DNA from 3 places in the Streptomyces sp. NPDC047869 genome. Region 1 is predicted to be linked to each of the others. Evidence: riboswitches for the same ligand, from Rfam matches in the RefSeq annotation. Region 1 holds a riboswitch; each other region holds the start of a gene.
The links. Region 1 has a riboswitch for cyclic di-AMP ahead of AB0924_RS18675 (C40 family peptidase). Riboswitches for the same ligand answer to the same signal wherever they lie in the genome.

Region 1 (5,620 bases):
AGACCCGGTCCACGTCCCGGTCCGTGGGGCCGCGCCCGGACGCCACCAGGCAGACCCGCTTGGCGCCGCCCGCGAGGCCCGCGGCGGCGGCCTCGGAGGCCTCGCCGGGCTTCAGCCAGGTGTACTTGAGGATGCCGGCGGTGGAGCCGAGCCGCTGGGAGCAGTAGGAGCAGTCCTCAGGGCACAGGCCGGACTTGAGGTTGACCAGATAGTTGAGTTTCACGCGCCGGCCGAACCAGTGCCGGCGCACCTTGCCGGCCGCGGCCACCACATCGAGCAGGTCGTCGTCGGAGGTGGCGAGCACGGCGAGAGCCTCGTCGCGGGTCGGCGACTCGCGCCGAAGCCCCTTGTCCACCAGCGTGTTCAGCAGGTCCATGAGGCACGATCCTGTCCTACGGGACCGCCTCGGGCCAAGGAGAGTTTGCACAACGGAGACGGTTCACCGTGTGGGTATTGCCACACCCTGGGTGGAGGGCCGTACGGCTAGTGTCTGTCCGCTACCTACAAAAGCCCCGGAGGACCCATGGCGTTCGGCTGGATCGACGAGCAGGCCGAGGCGCGCCGTCGCGCCGGACTCGTACGGACCCTGCGCCCGCGCCCGGCCGACTCGCCGCTGCTGGACCTGGCGAGCAACGACTACCTGGGTCTCGCCCACCATCCCGAGGTCGCCGAGGGAGCGGCCGGGGCCGCCCGGACCTGGGGCGGCGGGTCCACCGGTTCCCGGCTGGTCACCGGTACCACCGAGCTGCACACCGAGCTCGAGCGGGAACTGGCGGACTTCTGCGGCTTCGAGGCGGCCCTGGTCTTCTCCTCCGGCTACGCCGCCAACCTGGCCGCGGTCACCGCGCTCGGCCCGCACGGGTCCCTGATCGTGTCCGACGCGGGCAACCACGCCTCGCTCATCGACGGCTGCCGGCTCGCCCGGGGCAACACCCAGGTGGTCGGGCACGCCGACCCGGAGGCCGTGGGCAAGGCGCTGGGCACGCACCCGGGACCGGCGATCGCCGTCTCCGACACGGTGTTCTCCGTCGACGGCGACGCGGCACCGCTGGCCGCCCTGGCCGAGGCGTGCCGTGAGCACGGCGCGGGCCTGGTCCTGGACGACGCGCACGGGCTCGGGGTGCTGGGCGACGGCGGCCGGGGCGCCCCGTACGCCGCCGGGCTCGCGGGCGCCGCGGACGTGGTCGTCACGGCGACACTGTCGAAGTCGCTCGGCAGCCAGGGCGGTGTGGTGCTGGGGCCGGCCCGGGTCGTCGCCCACCTGGTCAACGCCGCCCGCACGTTCATCTTCGACACCGGTCTCGCCCCCGCGGCCGTGGGCGCCGCGCTCGCGGCGCTGAGGCTGCTGCGGCGCGAGCCGTCGCGGGCGGAACGGGCCCGCGCGGTCGCCGCCGAACTGCACGCACGGCTGACCGCCGCGGGTCTGGAGGCGGTACGACCGGACGCCGCGGTGGTCTCCGTGCGGGCTCCGTCCCCGGAGCAGGCCGTGCGCTGGGCGGCCGACTGCCGTACGGCAGGCCTGGCCGTGGGCTGCTTCCGTCCTCCTTCCGTGCCCGACGGCATCTCGCGGCTGCGGCTGACCGCCCGTGCGGACCTCTCCGGGGCCGAGATCGAACGCGCTGTACGTGTGATTCGCGAGGCGCGACCATGAGTCGGCGTGACACGGCCGCACGTCTGGCGAAAGTGATCGGATCTGATCAGTAGGGGTCGGCCCGCCGGCCGGTGGTCAGGTCGGGTTCGACCCGGTCACCGGAGCGTTGCCACGAAGCCCGCCCAGCTCCCGGGGGAGAAGAGCAGCGCGGGTCCGGCCGGAGCCTTGGAGTCGCGCACGGCGAGCAGTCCGGCCCACGGGCCGGAGTGCGGCCGGGCCGTCTCCACGCAGTTGTTCGCTCCGGTGCTGTAGCTGCTGCGCAGCCACCGCACGTCGTGCAGATCGGTACTGGCTGGGACGTTCCGAGGCAGTGCTGTCATGGTGCCTCCTTACGCGCCGTCACCTATCCCGGCGATGTAGTCCAACGATTCCTCGGGTGAAAGGGCGTGGAACTGAAGGGTGTCGAAGGCCTCGGCGTAGGCCATGAGGTCTTCTTTCCGTTCCAGGTAGAGGCTACTCGTCAACTGGTCGAGAACAACCACGTCCAGATCAGAAGTGCGCGGAAATGAGAAGATAACGAAAGGCCCGGTGAGGCCGACATGCGCCCCCGCCGCGAACGGCAGTACCTGGAGCCGCACTTGGGGCAGCCGGGCGGCCTCCATCAGCCGTTCCAGTTGCCGCGCCATCACCTCGGGGCCGCCGACCTCCCGCCTGAGCACCGCCTCGTCCAGTACCGCGGTCAGCTCCAGCGGCGGCTCGGACCGGAGCACGTCCTGCCTCGCCAGCCGCACCTCCACCAGGGCGTCCAGCCGCTCCTCGTCCACTCCCTCCACCGCTGCCCGGGTCACCGCGCGAGCGTATTCCGGCGTCTGCAGAAGGCCGGGAACCACCGTGGTCTCCAGGGTGCGCATCCCGCTCGCCTGCGACTCCAGACTGATGAAGTCGCGGTAGGTGGGCGGCAGGACGCCCCGGTACGCGTGCCACCAGCGGTTGCGGCCGCCCGCGTCCCCCGAGCCCGTCAACATCAGGAGCATGTCGCGCAGTTGCCGGTCCCGGACGTCGTAGGCGTCGAGGAGTAACCGCACGTCCGCCGGCCTCACCCCACTGGCGCCGGTCTCGATGCGGCTCACCTTCGACTGGTGCCAGCCCACCAGAAGGGCCGCCTCGCCACTGGTGAGCCCGGCCCCGGTGCGCAGCGCACGCAGTTCGGCGCCCAGCTTGCGGCGCCGCACCGCGGGACCGTTCTGCATGGGAACTCCTTACTCCTTCCGGGCCGCCCGGATACGGTCTCGCGTCGCAGAGTTCACCGCTTCGGGCGACAGATATATGCATATCTTGGTGGATCGCTCCCCTGACCGGCCCGGTGATGGCAGTCTGGCGAAGAAGCACCAGTCCGGGACCGTACTCGAACCATCCGCTCCTCGTCGGACTGCGGTCCCGTGGGAAAGGGACGACGTCGCCATGGCAGACCACCTGGAAGCATCCGTCACTCTGCCGAGCGATCCCGCCTCGGTCTCCGCGGCCCGTTCCTACGTGGTGGGCACCCTCGCGGAGTGGGGCCTGCCGTCGGACACCGACGTGGCCGACACCGTGCGACTCATCGTCTCCGAACTCGCCACCAACGCCGTGCAGCACACCTTCGGTCAGTCACCCACCTTCACGGTCGACATCGCGCTGGACCGTGACGAACACCTGCGCATCGGCGTCACGGACAGCCATCCGCGCTTTCCGAAGAGACTGCCCGCCGCCGTCCAGCAGGACAACGGGCGCGGCATGGTCATCATCCGCTGGCTCACCGCCGAGTGCGGCGGCAGACTCCGCGTCCGCCCCACCCGCGAGGGCGGCAAGACGGTGTCGATCGAACTGCCGTGGACCCCCCAGGGGGAGCAGCTCACGGCGGCCGGGCAGCAGGAACCCTAGAAGAGGAACTGCGGAAGCCGGGGGACCACGGCCCGGCGCGCGGCCCTGCGGCCGCCCCGGCGGCTCGCCACGGAGCCGGACGCGGCCGCGCCGCCCCGGGGCCGCCCGCGTGCTTCAGGCGGGCACCGGGACGGCGCCGACGGTCAGGGGGAGCGGCCCTGCTGCTGGAGCCGCTCCAGGGGCGGGGCGGGGTCAGCTGACCCGGCCGTACCAGACGCTCCGTGTCCAGATCTTCTCGAGCCGCACCACGGCCCCGGTCTTCGGGGCGTGCCAGATCTTGCCCTTCCCGGCGTAGATGCCGACGTGGTAAACGCTGGATCCAGAGTGGAAGAAGACCAGGTCACCGGCCCTGCGGTGGCCGGCGGAAATATGCCGGGTCCGGTTGTACTGCTGGGCTGCCGTACGCGGCAGCTTCTTGCCCGCCTTCTTGAACGAGTAGAGCGTCAGACCCGAGCAGTCGAATCGGCGCGGACCGGTTGCCCCGTACTGGTAAGGGGAGCCCTTCTTGGAGGCGGCGATGTGCAGAGCCTTCGTCGCCAGCGTGGCGGCCGAGGCCTCGCCGGCCAGGCCGGGCACGGCGATGGAGCCGCCCACCGCTGCAAGCGTAAGAGCCGAGGCCGTACCGGCCCGGGCCATCATCGACGGGACACGATTCAGCGCAGTCATGCGCAACCCTTCGTCAGCCGCCTGTGAAGGATGACCTGTCGGATTCGGGCTGGCGAAGTGGCCCGGCCGCGTTGCCGCGGCTTCACCCCAAGGGCTGCTCGGCACGACCGTCCGTCTGCGACGAACGTCCGTCCCGGCGACCCGTCTTGCCTGGGTCCTCCACTCCTGCCGATCCACTCCTGTCGACCGGTCATCCGGGCGGCGGCAGGACTCGGCGTCCGCACGGATCGCCCCGCCGCGGTGGCGGGGGCTTGTCGTCAGACAGGGATCTTCACTCACAGGTGTCCGAAAATCCCAACGGAACCGGGGATTTGTGGCGTTACTCACCACTCACCCGTTCGGGTGGACACTGCTCTGTTCGAGTTGCCGTCAACTCCCGGACGTAGCCCCGGACCTGGGAAGAAGCACCTCCGCGCACGTCCTTGATCCGCCGATCGCGCAAGTCGGAGGGTCAGAAAAACAGCCTGGAGATACTCCGGCCGGGGGTACGTCGTTCGGGCCGTTTCAACTCCACGCCGGGCGGACCGTCGACGATCGGGTCCACCCGGCGCGGGAACCGGCGTCCGGGTCAGCCCACGCAATCGGGCGGGAGCACGACGCGCGCGGTACGGCGCTCACCGTCGAGCACCCGCAGCGCCCGTGCCAGCGTGTCCCCGTGCAGCTCCGCCTCGCCCCGCCGGTGCATCAGGGCGAGCGCGTCGCGCAGCTCGGCCGCCTTGCGCACCAGGGCCTGCGCCGCGCGCAGCCCGCTGTAGGTGTCTCCCGGCCGCGCCGGGTTGATCCGGCCGAGCAGGTCGACCGCCTCCAGGTAACGGTCGATCAGCTCGCCCTCGGCCCTGGTCAGCGCGGGCAGCGGCGGAAGCTCCGGCGGCAGCATCGGCGGGTCACTCCGCCCGCTCGGCGCCGGGGGCGGTCTTGCGGCTCGGGACGACACCGTCCACCAGTCCGTACGCCAGCGCGCCCCGCGCGTCCAGCACCAGATCCCGCTCCAGGTCCTGGCCGACCTGCTCCGGCGTGCGCCCGGTGTGCCGGACCAGCATCTCCTCCATCAGCGCCCGCATCCGGGTCAGCTCCCCGGCCTGGATGAGGAGGTCGCTCGGCTGTCCCTGGGCCGGTTCGGGCAGCGCGGGCTGCTCGAGCACCACGCGCGCGCCCGGCAGGATGAAGCGCTTGCCCGGGGCGCCGGCCGCGAGCAGGACCGCGGCGGCGGAGGCGGCCTGGCCCAGGCAGTAGGTCTCCACGTCGCAGCGGACGTAGCGCATCGTGTCGTAGACGGCGGTCATGGCGCCGAACGAGCCGCCCGGGCAGTTGAGGTACAGCGTGATGTCCCGGTCCGGCGCGGTGTGTTCGAGTTGCATGAACTGGCTGATCACATCGGTCGCCGCGGCGTCGTCGAGAGCTGACCCGAGGAAGACGACCCGGTTCTCGAACAGCTTCGAGTAG
Region 2 (5,620 bases), on a different contig from region 1:
CGGCCTGTCCGGCCTGGCCCACCTCCCGCCGGAGCTGGCCGGAGCGGCCGGCGACGGGCCCGCGCCCGCCTCCCCGGTCTCCCACAGCTCCCAGCACCACGACCTCGGCCGTTTCGCCGGCCAGGAGCTGATCGTCATCGGTGCCGGCCAGTCCGCCCTGGAGACCGCGGCCCTCGCGGCCGAGGCCGGCGCACGGGTGCGCGTCGTCTCGCGCGGCCGGGGCCGGGTCGCGTTCGGTGCCCCGCCCTGGCGCCAGCCGAGGCTGCGCCCCGAGTCGCCGTTCGGCCGCGCCTGGTCGCTGTGGGCACTCAGCCGCTACGCCCAGCCGTACCGCTTCCTGCCCGCCCGGACCCGTCACCACCTGGTCCGCAGGGTCCTCGGCCCGCTCGGCGCCTGGTGGCTGAGCGAGCGCTTCGTGGGCAAGGTCCAGGTCCATGAGGTCGACCGGGTGCTGGGCGCCGAGGCCCCGGACGGCAGCCCGGTGCTCACCGTCCGCACCCACGGCGGCCGCGTCGAGCGGCTGGCCGCCGATCACGTCGTGGCGGCCACCGGCTACCGCGTGGACATCGCCGCGATGGACTTCCTCGGGCACGGACTGCGCACCCGCCTGGTGGTGAGCCGGGGCGCCCCGAGGCTCGGCGCCGGCTACGTCTCCTCCGTCCCCGGCCTGTACTTCACCGGACTTCCCGCGGCGTCCTCCTACGGCCCGGTGATGCGCTTCGTGTGCGGCACGGAGTTCGCCTCACCGCGTCTGGTGAAGCACCTGGCCGCGGCCCACGGCTGAGACCGGGAAGAGGCTCACGGCCGGACCTCAAGTCCGGCGAGAACCGGGTGAGTCGGCTGGGCGTGCGGTCCGTATTCTCTGATCATGGCCGCACCTCCCCCGTACGCACTGATCGCCACCGACCTGGACGGGACGCTGCTGCGCGGCGACGACACCGTCTCCGACCGGTCACTCGCCGCGCTGGAGCGGGTGAGGAGGGCCGGTGCCCGGCACCTGGTGGTGACGGGCCGGCCGGCCCCCCGCGTGCGGCCGCTCCTGGCCGCCCTCGGCTGCACGGGGCTCGCGGTGTGCGGGCAGGGGGCGCAGGTCTACGACGCCGGCACCGGCCGCCTGCTGTGGTCGGTGCGGCTGGACCGGGAACTGGCGGAGACGGCGCTCGGCAAGATCGAGGCCGAGGTGGGGCAGGTCTTCGCGGCCGTCGACCAGGACGGCGTGGACGGGCTCACGCTGATCGAGCCCGGGTATCTGATGCCCCACCCGACGCTGCCCGCCGTGCGGGTCGGCCGGCGGGACGACCTGTGGCGCGAGCCCATCAGCAAGGTGCTGCTGCGCCATCACACGCTGTCGGACGACGAGTTGGCGGCGACCGCGCGCGCGGCGGTGGGCTCGCTGGCCACGGTCACCATGTCGGGGCCGGGCACGGTGGAACTCCAGCCGTGCGGGGTCACCAAGGCGACCGGGCTCGCGCTCGCCGCCGGCCATCTGGGGATCACCGCCGAACAGGCCCTGGCCTTCGGCGACATGCCCAATGACATCCCCATGTTCGACTGGGCGGGCCGCGGTGTCGCCATGGCCAATGCCCACCCCGAACTCAAGGCGGTCGCGGACGAGGTCACGACGTCGAACGAGGACGACGGCGTCGCCGTCGTCCTCGAAGGACTGTTCACGGCCGGCTGACCGGGACGCGAACAGCGGCCCGTGGGGGGCGCCGGTCAGGTGGCGCCCCCCACGGGTGCCGGTCAGTAGGCGCCGTTGACGTTGTCGATCGACCCGTAGCGGGCGGCCGCGTAGTTGCAGGCGGCCGTGATGTTCGCGACCGGGTCGTAGGGGTCGAACGCCGTTCCGGCCACGTGGTAGGTGTTGAAGGTCGGGTCGATCACCTGGAGCAGGCCCTTGGACGGGATGCCCTTGGCGGCGTTGGAGTCCCACAGGTTGATGGCGCGCGGGTTGCCCGAGGACTCGCGGATGATGTTGCGGTGAATGCCGTTGTAGGTGCCCGGGATGTGCTTCTCCGCCATGATCGCGAGGGACTCGCGGATCCAGCCGTCGAGGTTGTTCGGGTACCCGGCGAGGGTGGTCCCGGTCGAGCCGGCGGAGTCGGCCGCGGAGGCGCTGGTCGCACCGGCGACCGGAAGGGCGAGCACGGCGGCGCCGGTGCCGAGGACGGCGAGCCTGCGGACGAGGCGGCTGGTGCGGACGCGGCGGGGCTGGGCGGCAGCAGGCATGGGGAAGTTCCTCTCCGTCGCCTGCGAGGTGAGCTGTCGGGTTCGGGCGGGGAGGTGCCCGGCCGTGCCGCCCCCGAGGCGGCACGACTTAACCCCTTGCCGTTCCGGTGACGACACGCGTCGTCCGGTCCGGCGAACTTACCTGGGTCCCCCGCTCCTGCCGTACGAATGAGTTCGTCGATGGGTGGTGTCGGGCGGCGGCAGGATTCGGCGTTCCGCTCGACTGGCCGGAACGTATGCGAGAGCACATGTCCGGAACAAGTGTCGGATTCACGTAAAAGCCAAGTTGACCTTGTTCTGTTCCGATTTGGGTACTTGATCCTTTGCGGCTGCCAATGTTCAACTGGCCGATGACGCAAGGGAGAACGGGTGGTGGCCGGGTCGGGCGGCCGGACGGGGGCGCGTGACCCAATTCACGAAATAGCAAAGTATTCCAAATCAGACATGGGGGATTTGGCGGTGAGGGTGAACCGGAGGGTGAGGGCCCCGCCGGATACCCCGTGGCTGATTTGCTGCGCGTCGTAAAAGGTGCATTAAGGCGCTTAATGTCCGTATTATCGGGTGGTCGGCAGTGCGCCGATCGTGGTCCGATGCCGTCCGTGCCGGACCGGTGGGCGCCCTCGGTGATCGAAACAGGACCGGATACGCTGACTTGAGTGAGGGCAGCGACCTATCGACAAACCGTGTAATCGCCAGCAGACACCAGCAGACAGGAGACCCCTCGTGACCGTCGTCGGGCCGTTCGGGCTGAGCGTGCGGGACCAGGCTCTGGAAGCCGATGTCCAGGCCGGATTGACGGCTGTCGAGGAAGGCTTGCTCGAGGCCACCAAGAGCGAGGTCCCGTTCATCACGGAGGCCGCGCAGCACCTCGTCCGGGCCGGCGGGAAGCGGTTCCGGCCGCTCCTCGTGATGCTCGCGGCGCAGTTCGGGGACCCGTACGCGCCCGGCATCGTGCCGTCGGCCGTGGTCGTGGAGCTGACCCACCTGGCCACGCTGTACCACGACGACGTCATGGACGAGGCGTCCGTGCGGCGCGGGGTGGACAGCGCCAACACGCGCTGGGGAAACTCCGTCGCGGTCCTCACCGGCGACTTCCTCTTCGCCCGCGCCTCCCAGATCCTCGCCGACCTCGGTCCCGAGGCGGTCCGGGTCCAGGCCCTCGCGTTCGAGCGGCTGGTCACCGGCCAGATCCTGGAGACCGCGGGCCCCTCGGACGGCCGCGACCCGGTCGAGCACTACCTGGACGTGCTGGGCGGCAAGACCGGCTCCCTGGTGGCGGTCTCCTGCCGGTTCGGCGCGATGATGTCCGGCGCCGACGAGACGGTCGTCGACGTGCTCACCCAGTACGGCGAACGGCTCGGAGTCGCCTTCCAGCTCGCCGACGACGTCCTGGACATCGCCTCCGACTCGCACGAGTCCGGCAAGACCCCGGGGACCGACCTGCGCGAGGGTATCCCGACGCTGCCCGTGCTCCGGCTGCGCGAGCGCGCGGCCCGGCTGGGGCTGCCCGAGGACATCGCGCTGTGCGAGCTGCTCGACTCCGACCTCGGCGACGACGCCCGGCTCGACGAGGCGCTGACCGCGCTCCGCGCGCACCCCGCGCTGGAGCAGGCCCGCCGCGACACCGTCCGCTACGCCGAGGAGGCGCGCGCCGCGCTGGCCCCGCTGCCGGAGTGCGACTCCAAGGCGGCGCTGCTCGAACTGTGCGACGCGGTGGTGCACCGGGCCGGCTGAGCCCCCTGTCGGCGACCGAGGGCGGTGTCTCCCGCGCGACCCCTACGGGTCGGGGGAGAGACCGCCCTCGGGTGTCATACCGCAGGCGTACACGGAGTTGGTGCCGTGGTCTGACGCTTCCTCACGGCCGATTTGGTCATATGGAAACCACGGAAATCACCACTCCTCACCGATTCGGGTGAGAATGGCGGCTCAGGTGGACCAGTGTGGGGACAGCCGCCGCCGACGACGGAGGTAAGGCACAGATGGCACCGTACGAATCCGACGACGCAACGGGCGCCGCGCGTGACGAGGACCTGCCCACCGGACGCCGCAAGGCCGCCCGGTACGTGGTCCCGGTCGCGGTGGTGGGGGTCGCGGCGGCCACGATCGGGCTGGTCCCGGCGCTCGCCGACTCCGGTGACCCCGATCTGCCGAAGATCACCGCACAGCAGCTCATCGACAAGATCGCCAAGTCGGACGTGCAGCAGCTGTCCGGCACGGTGAAGGTCAGCACCGACCTCGGCCTGCCGGACCTCGGCGGCCTGGAGAGCGGACTGGTGTCCGGCGCGGCCCGCGGTGACGGCGACGGCTCCGCCGCGGACCCGCGGTCCAAGCTCACCGAGCTGGTCTCCGGCACGCACACGCTGCGCGTGGCCACCGACGGCCCGGACCGGCAGAAGCTGTCGCTGCTGGAGAGCGGCTCCGAGTACAGCCTCATCCACGACGGCAAGGACGTCTGGGGCTACGACAGCAAGAGCAACGAGGTCCACCACTCCGCCACCGCCGGCTCCGGCGGGGAGCACCGGGCGGAGCAGCCGCCGGCCACGCCGAAGGGCTTCGCCGACGAGGCCCTGAAGGCGGTCGACGACACCACGTCCGTGACCGTCGACGGCACCGCGCAGGTCGCCGGGCGCGACGCCTACAAGCTGCTGATCAAGCCCAGGCAGTCCGGCACCACGGTCGGCGCCATCAGCATCGCCGTGGACGCGAAGACGGGCCTGCCGCTGAAGTTCACCCTCACCCCGAGGAGCGGCGGCGCCGCCGTGCTCGACGCGGGCTTCACCCAGGTCTCCTTCGCCAGGCCGGCCGCCTCCACCTTCGACTTCACCCCTCCCAAGGGCGCGAAGGTCACCGAGGAGAAGGACGGCGGCAAGGGCAAGGCGCCGGAGCACGCCCCCAAGGGCGGTGAGGGTCTCGCCGAGGGCCTCGACGGCGCCACCGTGCTCGGCAAGGGCTGGACGTCGGTCGCCACCTTCGACACCGGCAGCCAGGGCGGTGTGCCGTCCGGCGACCAGGGCGGCGCGCTCGGCGGCTTCCTCGGCTCGCTCGGCGACCAGGTCTCCGGCAAGTTCGGCAAGGGCACGGTGTTCTCCACCCGCCTGGTCAACGCCCTGATCACCGACGACGGCAAGGTGTACGCCGGCGCGGTGACCAAGGACGCGCTCGTGAAGGCGGCGAACGCGGGGAAGTAATCCTCCCCGGGCAGGAAGTGGTCCTCCCCGGGCAGCGGACGGGCAGGAGCGGGCACGGGGAACCGAGGGGGAGCCGATGGACGAACCGTCCGCCGCGGAGTGTGAACCGGGGGACGTGCCGGAGCACGTCATCGCCACGCGCGGCCTCACCAAGCGCTACCGCGGCGGACAGCTCGCCGTCGACGGTCTCGACCTGACCGTCC
Region 3 (5,620 bases), on a different contig from region 1:
GAGGCGTACGCCACCTCGCTGGCCTTCCTGCGGCACCGGGGGCGGCGGGGACGGGCCGGCGCCGATTCCGCCGCGCGGGAGCAGGAGCTGCTCGCCGAGCTGTGGCGGCGCCGGGAGGTGGCCCGGCCGGCGCTGGAGCACGCGGCCAGGACCGTGGCCCCGATGCCGGCGACCTCGGCGTACTGGGGGCGGTACGGGTATCCGGCCATGCCCGCCGGGCATCCGGGGGCGTACGGGCACCCGGCGGCATACGGGCACCCGGCGGTGCCCTACGGGTATCCGGCGGCGCCGTACGGCAACCAGACGGTGCCGTACGGGAACCAGGCGGCGCCGTACGGAAACCAGGCGGCGCCGTACGGAAACCCGCCCGGGCCGCCGGCCCGGTACCCCGGGTGCCACCCGTACCGGCCCTAGCCGGCACTGGCCGCCGGCCGGGGTCAGGCGGAGGCCTGGTTCAGGCGGTCCACCTCGTCCTGGGTGAGCCGCAGCTCCGCCACGCCCAGCAGCGCCGGGAGCTGTTCCACCGTGCGGGCCGAGGCGATGGGGGCCGTGACCGTCGGCTGGGCGGCCAGCCAGGCGAGGGCGACCGTGGCGACGGGGGCGTCGTGGGCGCCGGCGATCTCGTCCAGGGCCGTGAGCACCCGCTGACCGCGCTCGGAGTCCAGATGCTTGGCGGCCGAGCCGGCGCGGGCGCTGTCGACCGTCGTGCCGGGGCGGTACTTGCCGGTCAGGAAGCCGGAGGCGAGGGCGAAGTACGGGACCGCCGCGAGGCCCTCACGGGCGGCGAGGTCCTGCAGCGGACCCTCGTAGGTGTCGCGGGAGACCAGGTTGTAGTGGGGCTGGAGGGCCACGTACCGGGCCAGGCCCTCGCGGTCGGAGAAGTCGAGGGAGGCCCGCAGCCGCTCGGGGCTGATGTTGGAGGCGGCGATCTGCCGGACCTTGCCCGCCTTCACCAGCTCGTCCAGGGCCCCGACGATCTCCTCCACCGGCACCTCGGGCTTGTCGAAGTGCGTGTAGTAGAGGTCGATGTAGTCGGTGTCCAGGCGGCGCAGGGAGGCGTCGGCGGCGGCCTTGATGTTGGCCGCGGTGAGGCCCTGGTACTCCGGGTGCTGGCTGACCTTGGTCGCGACGACGACGTCGGAGCGGTTGCCGCGGGCCTTGAGCCACTTGCCGATGATCGTCTCCGACTCGCCGCCCTCGTTGCCCTCGATCCACGCCGAGTAGGAGTCGGCGGTGTCGACGAAGTTGCCGCCGGCCCCCGTGTAGGCGTCGAGGACGGCGAAGGAGGTCTCCTCGTCGGCGGTCCAGCCGAAGACGTTGCCGCCGAGGGCGAGCGGGAAGACCTCGAGGTCGGAGGAGCCGAGTTTGCGCAGAGAAGCAGTCATGTCCGGTTACAACGATCACCCCGGTACCGCCCATTCCGGGACCGTGCGAACGGTGTGTGAACACGGCCGCAGCCCTGACGCCGGGGCGTCAGGGCTGCCGGATCGAGATGCCGGGGGCCGGGGTCAGGAGGCCCGGGCCGGGCTCAGGGGTTGAGGCCCTTGCCGTGCAGCCACGCCATCGGGTCGATGCCGGTGGCCGCGCCGCCGGGGTGGACCTCCAGGTGCAGGTGCGGGCCGGTGACGTTGCCGGTGGCGCCGACACGTCCGATGACGTCGCCGGTGCTGACCTTCTGGCCGGCGGAGACGCTGATCGAGGACTGGTGGCAGAACCAGAGCTCGGTGCCGTCGTCGAGGGTGAGGACGGTGCGGTAGCCGTAGGCGCCGGCCCAGCCCGCCTCGGTGACGGTGCCGCTGTGGATGGCCTTGATCAGCGTGCCGGTGGGCGCGGCGAAGTCGAGGCCGGTGTGGTAGCCGGAGGACCACATCGAACCGGCCTGGCCGAAGGTCGAGGTGATCGTGTACGAGGACGTCGGCAGCGTGTACTGCTTGGCCAGCTCGGCCAGCCGCTCCGCCTCGGCCTTCTTCGCGGCGGCGGCCTCGGCCTCCTTCTTGGCCTCGGCGGCCTTGGCCTCGGCCTCGGCCTTGGCCTCCTTCTGCGCCTTGGCGGCCGCGTCGGCGGCCTTCTGCCCGGCGGCGGCGGCCGCTGCCGCGGTGGCCGTGGAGTCGGCCTTGCTCTGCTGCTGCTCGGCCTGCGTCATGATCCGGTTGCGCAGGGTCTCCCCCGCGTCGGAGGCGTCCTGCTCACTGTCGGCGGCGGTGGTGCCGACCGAGCTGAGTGAGGCCGTGGTGGCCTTGGACGCCTCGGAGTGGTCGTCGTCGAACAGGGAGCCGACGGAGGGCAGGTCGGGCATCGAGATGGACACCGGCGGCTTGCCGGTGTGGGCACTGGCCATGCCGCCCGCGCCGACTGCCGCTATGACGCCGACGCCGAGGACGGTGGAGCTGCGGGCGAGCCCGCCGCGCTGCTTGGCGACGCGGTGCCGGCCGCGTACGGGACGGATGGACTCCTCGGTGGGGTTCCATTCCTCCCAGGGACCCTCTTCGGCGCTGTAGCCGCCGTAGCCGAATGTTTCGGTGTCACGCTGGCTGGGCACGTAGGGGGCTTCGGGGGCAGGCCGGTTGGACGCCACGCGGGCGTACTCCTTTCCTTCCTCCGCCTACCGGGTTAGCTGACGGGTTCGGAGCAGGAAGGTCTCCTACGCGCGTATACGTACCGAGAACCCGATCGGTTCACGGTGGCATCCGCGTGATTCACCCCAAGGTGGTGGTTCCCCGGTTCCCTTGCGGGATTCGGCGCGTGCGCACGGAGCCGCCTCTTGTGACGGCTGGGACGACCGCGCTGCGTTATCGAACGTTAATAGACCCACCTGTGAGATTCCAAGCCGTTCGGCTTGATCATTAATGTTCCCGAGGGTGGACGTACGCCGCACGGCCGTGAAAAAGGGGCGAGTTGACCCGCATTCAGGAGTCACGGAGTTTTTGATGGTGACTCAGCAGTGAAGCGGAGGGCTGCCGTCCGATCACTGTTGGTCACATCCGCCCCGGGCCGGCGTACGGCCAGCAGCGCCATGTCGTCCGCCATGCCGCCCCCGGAGTGCCGCCTGACCTCCGCGGCGAGCCGGATGAGCAGAGTGGGCGGGTCGGGGAAGCGGCGCCCGGCGAGCCGGCGCACCGGATCGTAGAACCGGCCGTGGGCGTCACGGGCCTCGGTGAGGCCGTCGGTGTACAGCAGCAGGGTGGAACCGGCCGGGAAGCGGTACTCGGCCGCGCGGTCGGGCCACCGGCCGAGGTCGCCCATGCCGAGCGGCAGCGCGGGGTCGTCAGCGGTCAGGGCGCGCAGCGTGCCGTCGGCGTGCAGCAGCAGGGGCGGCGGATGACCGCGGTTGACGACCCGCACCACCCCTTCCCCGTGGGGCAGTTCGGCGAGGACGACGGTGGTGAAGCCCTCCAGTGCGTCGACCCCGCGCCGGGTGCCCTCGCGGGCCAGCGCCCGCTCCAGCCGCCCGGCGACCGCCTCCAGCGTGGCCTCGTGCTCGGCGGCCTCCCGGAACGCCCCGATCACCACGGCGACGGCGGCGACCGCGCCCATCCCCTTGCCGCGCACGTCCCCGACGACCAGCCGTACGCCGTGCGGGCCGTCCTGCACCGCGTACAGGTCGCCGCCGATGAACGCGCCCTCCTGCGCCGCCTCGTACCGGGCCGCGATGTCGAGGCCGGCGATGCGGGGAGCGGGCTCGGGCAGCACGGCCCGCTGGGCGGCCTCGGCGATCTCCCGGACGGAGGCGAGCCGCCGGTCGCCGAGGCGTACGACCCGGTTGATGACGACGGCCAGCAGGGCGACCGTGGCCACGGTGACGATCTGGGTGACGGTGTTGACGTCCAGGCCCGGGCCGAAGTGGGCGTGCACCACATAGGTGGCGGCCAGGGCGGCCAGCCCGGTGAGGAGCGTGGTGCGCAGCGAGGCCAGGGGCGCGGCGACCAGCGGAGCGGCGGTGAAGAAGGGCACGGCGGTGAAGTCGCGCGGGGTGAGCAGGTCGTACAGCAGCCCGCCCGCGATGAGCAGGAGGGAGAGGGCGTGGGGCAGGGTGCGCGCGACGCGGCGGCGGCCCCGTTCCGGCGGCAGGGGCACGGGGCCGGGGCCCGGGTCCGGGACGGGTCCGCCGGGGAACCTGTCGCCCGCCCTGGGGTACGGGCTCTCCTCCACCTCACCAGGGCGCACTGCTGGTCTCCCGTGTCCTCGACGTACGACCAGCGTGGCGGGGGCGCGGGAGGCGGGCGACTGCTGTGGCCCGAGCGGATGACCTGCTGTGACGTACGCCACTCGCCTTGTGGGCGCGGCTCCCTCGGTATCCGGCGGGAGCCGGGCGGGAAACACTCAGGGCCGGAATCCATGTACTGGATTCCGGCCCTGAGTCTTCAGTAGCGGGGACAGGATTTGAACCTGCGACCTCTGGGTTATGAGCCCAGCGAGCTACCGAGCTGCTCCACCCCGCGTCGTTGTGTCTCAAGCATACGCCATCCGCGGAGTGCTCGGCACACACGTTTCCGCGCGGTGCCGCTCAGGGCAGCAGATGGGCGTTCGGCGCCTTGGCGGGGCCCTCGTACTCGGGGAGCAGGATGACGTCCACACCGGCGGCCGCCAGCACCCCGCTGCCGTCGGCGCCGGGGACGAAGGTGTCCGGCTCCCGCCAGGCCGTGACCACCCGGCGCACGCCCGCGCGCATGATCAGCTCGGCACAGGGTGCGGGGCGGGAGGCGCGGCGCGAGCAGGGCTCCAGGCTGCTGTAGACGGTGGCACCGGGCAGCCGGGGGTCGGCCGGGTCCAGCTTCGCCAGGGCCGCCTCCTCGGCGTGCACCACGGGGTCGCCGCCCTCGCGCGAGTGGCCGCGGGCCAGCTCGGTGCCGTCGGCGGCCACCACGACCGCGCCGACGCTGAACGCGGTGCGGGAGGGCGGGCACAGGGCGGCCAGCTCGCAGGCGGTGGCCAGCCAGCGCCGGTCGGCGGCGGCCGGCGCGGGGCCGGTGCCGGGGGCGGTGGGTTCGTAGCGCATGAGGACGACGTCCTCGATGCGGCGGGACTCGGTGAGCCGGAGCCGGCCGCCCTGGTACGCCCCCGGGCCGAACAGGCGCGGGGCGGCCGGGTCACCGACGAAGAGCGGGGCGAGGACGAGCTGGAGTTCGTCGGCGAGACCCTGCTGGAGGAGCTGGGTGTGGACGGTTCCGCCGCCCTCGACCATCAGGCGCCGCACTCCGCGCACGTCGTGCAGGTGCTCCAGCAGGGCGCGCCAGTCGAGCTCGGGGCCGAGGGTCACCACGTCGGCGGTCGCGCCGAGGACGCGGGCGGCCCGCCCGGCGCCCCGGTCCGTGGTGTACACGAGCTTCTCGCCGCCGGTGTGCCAGAAGTGCGCGGCCGGGTCGAGGTCGCCGGAGGCGGTGACGGCGATCTTCAGGGGGTACGCGGGCCGGCCCTCGGCCACCCGGGCGGCGCGCCGCCCGGGCGAGTTGACGAGGAGCCGGGGGTTGTCGGCGCGGATGGTGCCGGCGCCGATCAGGATGGCGTCCACCGAGGCCCTCACCTCGTCGACGCGGTCGAAGTCGGCCGGGCCGGAGAGCAGCAGCCGGTCGGGGCCGGTGTCGTCCAGGTAGCCGTCGAGGGAGACGGCGGCGGACAGCAG

Region 2: linked by a shared signal. The riboswitch ahead of AB0924_RS20980 (transglycosylase SLT domain-containing protein) and the one ahead of AB0924_RS18675 (C40 family peptidase) in region 1 are both predicted to bind cyclic di-AMP.
Region 3: linked by a shared signal. The riboswitch ahead of AB0924_RS37860 (M23 family metallopeptidase) and the one ahead of AB0924_RS18675 (C40 family peptidase) in region 1 are both predicted to bind cyclic di-AMP.

The regions. Positions count from the first base shown of each region.
Region 1 covers NZ_JBEYRK010000013.1:51,650-57,269, reverse strand. Annotated here, with positions in the region: gene bioB (biotin synthase BioB) at 1-376, opposite strand, end outside; gene AB0924_RS18695 (8-amino-7-oxononanoate synthase) at 524-1,651, shown strand; gene AB0924_RS18690 (DUF397 domain-containing protein) at 1,747-1,971, opposite strand; gene AB0924_RS18685 (helix-turn-helix transcriptional regulator) at 1,981-2,841, opposite strand; gene AB0924_RS18680 (ATP-binding protein) at 3,053-3,511, shown strand; gene AB0924_RS18675 (C40 family peptidase) at 3,704-4,177, opposite strand; cyclic di-AMP (ydaO/yuaA leader) riboswitch at 4,181-4,404, opposite strand; gene AB0924_RS18670 (hypothetical protein) at 4,746-5,054, opposite strand; gene AB0924_RS18665 (ATP-dependent Clp protease proteolytic subunit) at 5,062-5,620, opposite strand, start outside.
Region 2 covers NZ_JBEYRK010000015.1:145,245-150,864, forward strand. Annotated here, with positions in the region: gene AB0924_RS20970 (FAD-dependent oxidoreductase) at 1-784, shown strand, start outside; gene AB0924_RS20975 (Cof-type HAD-IIB family hydrolase) at 869-1,681, shown strand; gene AB0924_RS20980 (transglycosylase SLT domain-containing protein) at 1,744-2,229, opposite strand; cyclic di-AMP (ydaO/yuaA leader) riboswitch at 2,233-2,419, opposite strand; gene AB0924_RS20985 (polyprenyl synthetase family protein) at 2,953-3,963, shown strand; gene AB0924_RS20990 (DUF2092 domain-containing protein) at 4,209-5,417, shown strand; gene AB0924_RS20995 (ABC transporter ATP-binding protein) at 5,494-5,620, shown strand, end outside.
Region 3 covers NZ_JBEYRK010000054.1:17,158-22,777, forward strand. Annotated here, with positions in the region: gene AB0924_RS37850 (PrsW family glutamic-type intramembrane protease) at 1-414, shown strand, start outside; gene AB0924_RS37855 (aldo/keto reductase) at 438-1,385, opposite strand; gene AB0924_RS37860 (M23 family metallopeptidase) at 1,529-2,575, opposite strand; cyclic di-AMP (ydaO/yuaA leader) riboswitch at 2,583-2,751, opposite strand; gene AB0924_RS37865 (PP2C family protein-serine/threonine phosphatase) at 2,914-4,164, opposite strand; tRNA gene AB0924_RS37870 (tRNA-Met) at 4,366-4,439, opposite strand; gene AB0924_RS37875 (dihydrofolate reductase family protein) at 4,505-5,620, opposite strand, start outside.